DNA from 2 places in the Aeromonas encheleia genome. Region 1 is predicted to be linked to the other one. Evidence: riboswitches for the same ligand, from Rfam matches in the RefSeq annotation. Region 1 holds a riboswitch; the other holds the start of a gene.
What was found. A riboswitch is a leader RNA that binds a small molecule or an ion and turns the genes downstream of it on or off. The one in region 1 is predicted to bind lysine.
Positions count from the first base shown of each region.

Region 2: linked by a shared signal. The riboswitch ahead of EL255_RS11665 (Na+/H+ antiporter NhaC family protein) and the one ahead of lysC (lysine-sensitive aspartokinase 3) in region 1 are both predicted to bind lysine.

Region 1 is NZ_LR134376.1:1,725,975-1,730,392, forward strand. Features, by position in the region: gene EL255_RS08190 (protein kinase family protein) at 157-1,245, shown strand; gene lysC (lysine-sensitive aspartokinase 3) at 1,338-2,690, opposite strand; lysine riboswitch at 2,777-3,001, opposite strand; gene argA (amino-acid N-acetyltransferase) at 3,110-4,418, opposite strand, start outside.
Region 2 is NZ_LR134376.1:2,530,225-2,534,642, reverse strand. Features, by position in the region: gene queC (7-cyano-7-deazaguanine synthase QueC) at 1-329, shown strand, start outside; gene queE (7-carboxy-7-deazaguanine synthase QueE) at 391-1,062, shown strand; gene EL255_RS11680 (DUF3820 family protein) at 1,064-1,294, shown strand; gene EL255_RS11675 (cob(I)yrinic acid a,c-diamide adenosyltransferase) at 1,291-1,854, shown strand; gene EL255_RS11670 (H-NS family histone-like protein) at 1,926-2,330, opposite strand; lysine riboswitch at 2,652-2,823, shown strand; gene EL255_RS11665 (Na+/H+ antiporter NhaC family protein) at 2,910-4,418, shown strand, end outside.

The DNA of each region.
Region 1 (4,418 bases):
GGAAGATGAATATTGTGTGACTGCCGCAACTTGCAAATTGTGATCCCGATCCAGGGGGCGAATTCATTCTGTGATGAAAGCGTCATCATGGCGCTTTGCCGCTGGTCTGCCTCCAGCTTGCTGCTTAGTCTCTCAATAATGGCTGGAGGTACATGTATGAATCCCAAGGTTGCGGCACGTCAGGCAAGATTGCTCCAGATGCTGGAGAGCAAAGAGGAGATCCGGATCGGCCGTGAGCGGGACTGTCCCCTGCCGCTTGCGCAACTGCTCAGGTTGACCGAGGCTCACCCGGCTGTACTCAAGATCTATCGCCACGGCCTCACCGCCGAGGTGTTCCATCTCAAGGTGGAGGGGCATCACTGGTGCCTGAAACGGCGCCGGCACGATTCCCTGGTGGCCAATGCCGACGGCAAGACCGCCTTTCTCACCGAGCTGGAGCGGCGCCGCGAGATCGAGGCCCTGCGCGAGCTGCACCCCACCATCCTCTCCAAGGTGGTCTGCACCAGCTTCGGCTCCGCCCGGGCCGGGGTGCTGGTCTCCCCCTGGTTGCGCGGTGCCCCGGTCAGCCAGCTGGATAAACGCAATCTGGCACAGATGCTGGCGGTCCAGGCGGAGTTGGCCCGCTGGGGCTGGTTTGACTGGGATCCGAGCCCGGGCAACCTGCTCGACGATGGCCAGCAGATAGCGGTGTTCGATTTTGGCTACATGTGGCCCTTCGATCCACGCCACGAATTCAACTCCAACGGCCTGGCCGACCCCCAGTTTCATGTACCCGAGCGGCTGGAGACCCGCACCCTGTCCGGTCTCTGGCTGGATGAGGCCGATCCCCTGCCGCTGTTTCGCCATTGGCGCGAGCTCTGCCTCGCCTGGGCAAGGGAGGAGTTGCAGCATCTGACCCGGGAGGGGGCCAGTGCCCCCGTGCTGGCGCGGTTGCAGGGCTTGCAGGCGGAGTGGCGCTCGGCGCTGGCGAGCGAGGAGGGGCTGGCCGCCAGCTGGTGGCGCGACATGTACCGCAGCCATCATCTCGACATCCAGGACGATCTCAGCGGCAAGAGCTGCGGCCCGCTCACCCTGCGCCGCCTCGACTGGCTGGAGCGGGCGGTGAGCGAACACTTCCCCCTGCTGGTCGACAACCTGGGGCCCGAGGAGGCCGGGCTCGATCAGGCTGGGCTAATGGGCAAGCTGGCCGGGCTGCGCGGGCAGATCCAGGCCAACCTGCTGCCGTCCTCTGACCCCTCGGCATGATGCCGATGCCATAGACCGCGCAGAAATAAGCAGAAATAAAGAGAGGGGCCTTGGCCCCTCTCTTTATTTCATACCGCTTATCCGGACTTGGCTCAGTCGAGCAGCTCCTGGTGGAGGCGGTTGACGATGTGGCCCGCCTCGCTCTCCTTGACCAGGAAGCAGAGGTTGTGGGCGCTGGCGCCGTAGCAGATCATGCGGATGTTGTGGTCACGGATGGCGTCGAACACCTGGCTGCCGACCCCGGCGGCCTCGCTCATGCGGTTACCGATCAGTGCCACCAGGGCGAAGTCGGTCTCCACCTTCACCTTGCACAGCTGCCCGAGCTCCGCCAGCACCTTGTCGCTCAAGATGGGTTCGCCGTTGCTCTGGCTGCCGGTGTGATCCAGGGTCAGGGAGACGCTCACCTCAGAGGTGGTGATGAGATCCACCGAGATGCGGTGCCGTGCCAGTATGCCGAACACCTCGGCCAGGAAGCCGTAGGCGTGGAACATGTTGAGGCTGTGCAGGGTGACCAGCACCTGCTGACGGCGCAGGGCCACGGCCCGGAACAGCGGGTTGGTCTGGGTGCTGGCGCGGATCCAGGTGCCGCCGGCGGCCGGATCCTTGGCGGAGCCGACAAACACCGGGATGTCCTGGCGCAGGGCGGGTTGCAGGGTGGCGGGGTGCAGCACCTTGGCGCCGAAGGTGGCCATCTCGGCCGCCTCCACGAAGCTGATTTCGGGGATGGGGCGGGCCCGGGTCACCAGCCGGGGATCCGTGGTGTAGATGCCGGGCACGTCGGTCCAGATCTCGATGCTGCCGGCATCCAGTGCCTCGGCCAGCAGGGCCGCGCTGTAGTCGGAGCCGCCGCGACCCAGGGTGGTGGTGCGGCCATCGGCATCGGAGCCGATGAAGCCCTGAGTGATGACGAGGTGCTCGCCGAGCAGGGGGCCCAGGTTGGCCTGGCAGAGTGCGCGGGTGGCGGCGAGATCCACGCTCGCCTTGCCGAAGCGGCTGTCGGTGCGCATCAGCTGGCGCACATCCTGCCAGTGGGCCTTGATGCCGCGTTGCTGCAGCAGCTCGGTGAAGAGACGGGTGGACATCAGCTCGCCGCAGGCGATGAGCCTGTCCGCCAGCTCCGCATCTGTGTGCTGGCTGGCCTGGCGGGCCATGGTGCGGATCTCGCCGAGCTGGGCGTGGATCAGGGCGCTCACCTCGACCGGCTCCCCCAGTGCGCTCAGGATGGCGTGCTGGATCCCGGCCAGCTTGGTCAGCTGGGCATCCTGTCCCGCCTCATCGAGCTCGCCCTGGGCCAGGCTCACCAGCAAGTTGGTGACACCGGCGCTGGCGCTCAGTACCACCACCCGCGTCGCCGGATTGGCCAGCACCACGTCGGCGCAATGGTTCATGGCCGCGGCATCGGCGACACTGGTTCCGCCAAACTTGGCGACGTTGATCGGGCTCATCATGTACTCCTGTCTTAATGTGAAAATCCGGTTTCATCAGGCAAAAGAGAGGAGGAGGCGAAAAATGGCAGGAATAGCGAAGGATCCCGGCCAGAAGCACTCCATCCGCGGTGCCCATCCCACACCAAACCCGCTGTGAATGCGGTGTGGGATGCACACGACCGATGACAACCCGGGGGATTCAGCCCCCGCAGCCGACGTGGCGATGTCCAGTCACTCGCCTCGTCTCGGCGCTACTCCCCCTGACCCAAGTTCGCAGGACGCTGGTGTCCTCCCTTGGGCTGCCTGGGCAGCGCTCCTCTTCTGGCTCCACCGCAGGCGGTGGAGTGCATTAAGAAATACCCTGCACTGGATTGCACTGTCAATCGAGTTTGTAAAAAACTTAAGAATTGGCAATAACCCGACACAAGATCAATCAGTTACGAGATGGTCTTGGACAAAACCTTGGAGCGGCGCTGCCAGTTGTAGAGGCGCTGGCGCTCCACCGGCAGATCCTCCACCTCCAGCGGCTCGAAGCCCCGCTCCCTGAACCAGTGGATGGAGCGGGTGGTGAGCACGAACAAGCGGCGGATGCCGAGCCGCTTGGCCCGCTCGGCCACCTTGGCGACCAGCTGATCGCCGCGGTTGGAGTTGCGGTACTCGGGGTGGATGGCGACGCAGGCCATCTCGGCCATCGCCTCCTCCATGAAGCAGTAGAGGGCGGCGCAGCCGATGATTAGGCCGTCGCGCTCTATGATGGTGAATTTGTCGATCTCCATCTCCAGCTGCTCGCGGGAGCGGCGCACCAGTATGCCCTCTTCCTCCAGCGGCCGGATCAGATCCAGGATGCCGCCGATGTCTTCGATGGAGGCGGCGCGCGCGCGCTCGGCGCTTTCGCGCACTATCTGGGTGCCGAGGCCGTCGCGGCTGAACAGCTCCTGCAGCATGGCACCATCGTCCTGATAGCTCACCAGGTGGGAGCGGGGCACGCCGCCGCGGCAGGAGGCGATGGCGGCGCGCAGATAGCGGGCGGTGCCGGACATCTCCTCACCCGCCTGCTCCAGCTCCACCAGCAGCTCTTCCGCCTGCTCGGGGAAGAGCTCGGAGATGGCCTCGCCGTGTCTGTCCATCACCCCCTGGGTGCTGCTGAAACAGATGAGCTTGTCGGCCTTGAGATCCACCGCCACTCGCCGGGCCACCTCTTCCGAGCTCAGGTTGAAGCTCTCGCCGGTGACCGAGCAGCCGATGGGGGAGATGAGCACCAGCCCCTGCTGATCCAGCTGGCGGCAGATCCCCTCCACGTCGATGCGGCGCACCCGGCCGCTGTGGCAAAAGTCGATGCCGTCGTCCACCCCGAGCGGCTGGGCGGTGACGAAGTTGCCGCTCACCACGCTGATGCGGGCGCCCTGCATGGGGGTGTTGGCCAGCCCCATGGAGAGCTGGGCGGTGATGTCGTACTGCAAACCGCCGCACACCTGCTTGATGATGTCGAAACTCTCATCGTCGGTGACCCGGATCCGCCTGTGGTATTGCGCCTCGATGCCGGCTTTGGCCAGCGCCTCGTCATTCTGCGGGCGCGAGCCAAACACCAACACCAGACGAATGCCGAGGGTCTGCAGCAGGGCGATGTCGCTAACGATGTTGGCAAAATTGGGGTGGCAGATGGCTTCGCCCCCCATCATCAGCACGAAGGTGGCACCCCGGTGCACATTGACATAGGGGGTGGATTGCCGAAAGGCATAGACCAGG
Region 2 (4,418 bases), 800 kb from region 1:
TCTCCGGTTACCCGGATTGCCGCGACGAGTTCGTCAAGGCGCTCAACCAAGCGGTCTCCCTTGGGTTGGATCGCGGCATTCGCTTCGAGACGCCGCTGATGTGGCTCGACAAGGCCGAAACCTGGGCGCTGGCGGATCATTATGGTCAGCTCGACAGGGTGCGCCAGCAGACGCTCACCTGCTACAACGGCATCCTGGGGGATGGCTGTGGCAGCTGTCCCGCCTGCGAGCTGCGCAGCCGTGGCTTGAACCATTATCTGGCCGATCGGGTCGGGGTCATGGCCCGCCTGCGTGAGAAAACCGGGCTGGGTGAGAAAAGCGGATCCTGAGCCTGCGTCTTGCCCCGGTTTGGGGTATAATCCGCGCCTTTTGCAACAAGCCGTGATCAGCATGCACTACCCAATCAACGAGATCTTCCAGACCATCCAGGGGGAGGGCGTCTTCACCGGCCTGCCCGCCATCTTCGTTCGCCTGCAGGGCTGCCCGGTGGGCTGTCCCTGGTGTGACACCCGTCATACCTGGGTGGTGGATCCGGCGCGTGAGGTGGGCAGTAGCGAGGTGCTTGATCGTTCCAACGAGTCCGATGGCTGGAGCAAGATGAGCACGGTGCAGATCCTGGCCAGCTTCGAGACGCTGGGTTACCGGGCCCGCCACGTGGTGTTAACCGGTGGTGAGCCCTGCCTGTATGACCTGCATGAGCTATCAGCGGCCTTGCTGGCGGCGGGGTATCAGGTGCAGATCGAGACCAGTGGTACCAGCGAGATCCAGACCCACGACGACACTTGGGTCACCGTCTCTCCCAAGATAGGCATGAAGGGGGGCTTGCCGGTGCTGGTGTCGGCGCTCGAGCGTGCCAACGAGATCAAGCACCCGGTGGCCACTGAACGCCATATCGAGGAGCTCGACGCCTTGCTGGCGACGGCCAGCCTGCGTCCCGATGTGATGATAGCGCTGCAGCCCATCAGCCAGAAGCCCAGGGCGACCGAGCTGGCCATGGCGACCTGTATCGCCCGTAATTGGCGGCTCTCCATCCAGACCCACAAATATCTGAATATTGATTAATATGGATGGATTATCTGACGAGCGGGTATTGCTCAGCCTGGCGAAGAAGATGCCATACGGTAAATATCAGGGGCGACGCATCATCGATATTCCCGAGCCCTATCTGGTGTGGATGGCACGGACAGGTTTTCCAGCCGGTAGCCTGGGCCAGTCATTGGCGCTGGCGTACGAGATCAAGCTCAATGGGCTGGAGACCATGATTATTCCCATTATTAACAGGATGTCAGTATGAGAATATATACCCGACAAGGGGACAAGGGCCTCACCCGTCTGGCGGACGGTGCCCAGCTTGCCAAAGATGATATGCGGGTCGAGACCTATGGCGCCGTGGATGAATTGAATTCCCAGATAGGTCTGCTTATTGCCGAAATACCGTCGCAAGAGGCGGTGTTATTGGCCCAGCTGGTGCAGTTGCAGCAGGAGTTGTTTGATCTGGGCGGGGAGCTGGCTTTTTCCAGTGCGGCGCAGAATGCCAGCCTGTGGCAAGTCAACGAGGACTGGACCGCCAGACTCGAGCAACAGATCGATGCCTATAGCGCCCAGTTGCCGGTATTGCGCAATTTCATTTTACCGAGCGGCTCACGGGCGGCGGCACAGGCTCATGTGGTGCGTACCCTGACCCGGCGCTGCGAGCGCCTGCTGCTGGGCTTGAGCCGTGCAGAGCAGGTGAATCCGGCCATCCTGCCTTATCTGAACAGGCTGAGTGACTGGTTCTTCACCGTGGCCAGATACCTGCTGGCCTGCACCGGCACCCCCGAGGTGTTGTGGGTCAAGGCGGCCGATCGGGGCTGAGTGACCACCATCTACGGAAATAAAAAAACCTCGCCAGGCGAGGTTTTTTTATTTGAACAATACGGGATGCATCAGATGGCAAAATCTTCCACGGATTTCCCTTCGGCCACGGCCTTGGCAATGGCGGAGGGCATGCGACCCTGACCGGTCCAGGTTTTTTCCACCCCGTTATCCAGATAACGATATTTGGCGGGGCGGGGCGCTCGCTTGCCCTTGCCGGCCTTGGGAGCATCGATGGCAACACTACCCACTAATTCGGCTGGATCTATGCCTGCGGCCTTCAACATCTCGGCATATTCGGTAATTTTTCGCTGGTGCTCTGCACGGGCCTGACGCTCGGCGGATTCATCCTGCTGGCGCTCGGTGACGATGGCGGTGAGTTTTTCCAGACCCTCTTCCAGTTGTTCCAGAGTCAATTCACGGCAAGTCGCCCGCAGGCTACGGATATTCAGCAGGACTTTCAGAAATTCGTTCATATAGGCTACCACGCGCGCAGGAATATTAAGGAAATGAGATGTGCTTTTCGATAATTTAAAGGGTGGTTTGGCATCAAGTCAAGCAAACTGAATTAATTAATTCGGCAGGTAAATTAAGCCAGGTGAATAATTGGCGGGAAGATATAGCATCGGTATTGAGGTTGTCATCTCCAAATGAGATTCAAGTAGATGAAAATGTTGTCTATATTGGATTGTTCGCACCATTTGACTACCATTTTGCGTAAGATCCCTGCACTAACATTGAATTTTAATCAAAAAACTTGCTATCACGCGGTGTCCCGATAAAATGTGCCCCGAATACCTTTAAGTAGAGGCGCGCTGCCTATGAGTAACCGAGCGGAGGGTGATGCCTGCGATGCTCGATGAAAGGAGCCGGCGCCGAAGTGACCAGGCCATCATACCGGGTTGCTGGTTCTGCATCTAATAGGTGCAGGACTGCCATAGTCATCCACTATGGAGCGCTACCTGAAGGGGCTGAGGAGTATGCCCGCCCCGGGTTTTGTTTCTTTAGATCCTCTCGGTAGATCTCCACCTGCTGTCTTTAGGTGCAAAGAGATCATGGACATCGTTCATTACGCCGACTCCGGTTGGTCAGTCATTCCCCCTTTATTGGCCGTCGCCCTGGCGATCATCACCCGTCGCGTTCTGGTGTCGCTGGGGGTCGGTATCGTGGCCGGCAGCCTGCTGCTCAACCAGTTCTCCCCGCTCGATTCCCTGCATTACATGCTGAATACCGTGCTCAAGATCGTCTGGGTCGACGGTGCGTTGAACCGTGACAACGTCAACATGATCCTGTTCATGTTGCTGCTGGGCGGTCTCATCAGCCTGATGAGCGTCTCCGGTGCGACCCGGGCCTTCGCCGAGTGGGCCGAGCGCCGTGCCAAGACCCGCAAGGGGGCCAAGGCCCTCACCGGCATGATGGTGTTTGCCTTCTTCATCGATGACTTCTTCCACAGCCTGTCGGTGGGGGCCATCTGCCGTCCGGTCACCGATCGCTTCCAGATCTCCCGCGCCAAGCTGGCCTATCTGCTCGACTCCACCGCCGCACCGGTCTGCGTGCTGATGCCCATCTCCTCCTGGGGGGCCTACATCATCGCCCTGGTGGGGGGTATCATGGCGGCCCATGGCCTGACCGATCAGAGTCCCATCTCCGCCTTCGTCGAGATGATCCCGATGAACCTCTATGCCGTGTTCACCCTGATCATGGTACTGGTGGTGATCGCGTTCCAGCTCGACATCGGCTCCATGCGTCAGCATGAGCAGTGGGCGCTGGAGGGCAAGCTGTGGGACGAGTCCAAGGGCCGTCCCATCGGGCTGGACATGGAGTCTCCGGAGGAGAGCAATGGCGGCATGATCGACATGGTGCTGCCGATCCTGACCCTGACCCTGGCGACCGTCTACTTCATGATCGATTCCGGCGCCGCCGTGTTGGAGGGCAAAGGCCTGCCGTTCAGTGTGCTCGGCTCGTTCGAGAACACCAATGTCGGCTCCTCCCTGGTCTACGGTGCCCTGTGCAGCCTGGTGGTCTCCATCGGTCTGGCCATGCGCCTCAAGCTTGGGGCCAGAAACTGGATGAAGGCCGCACCGCAAGGGATCATGGCCATGTTGCCGGCGATCAACATACTGCTGTTCGCCTGGACCATAGGCGCCGTGGTGCGTGACGTGGAGACCGGCAAGTATCTGGCCTCCATGGCCAATGGCAACCTGCCGATCGAAGTGCTGCCGGCGGTGGTGTTCATCCTCTCCTGTGCCATGGCCTTTGCCACCGGTACCAGCTGGGGCACCTTCGGCATCATGCTGCCGCTGGCCGGCGACATGGCGGCCGCCAGCGACATCAGCCTGATGCTGCCGATGCTGGCCGCGGTGCTGGCGGGCTCGGTGTTCGGCGATCACAGCTCGCCCATCTCCAGTACCAGCATACTGTCGGCCACCGGCGCCGGCTGCCATCACATCGATCACGTGATGACCCAGTTGCCCTATGCGCTGGCCATCGCCTTCGGTGCCGCGCTCGGTTACCTGGTGATGGGGCTGATGCACTCGGTGCTGGCGGGCTTCACGGTCAGCGCG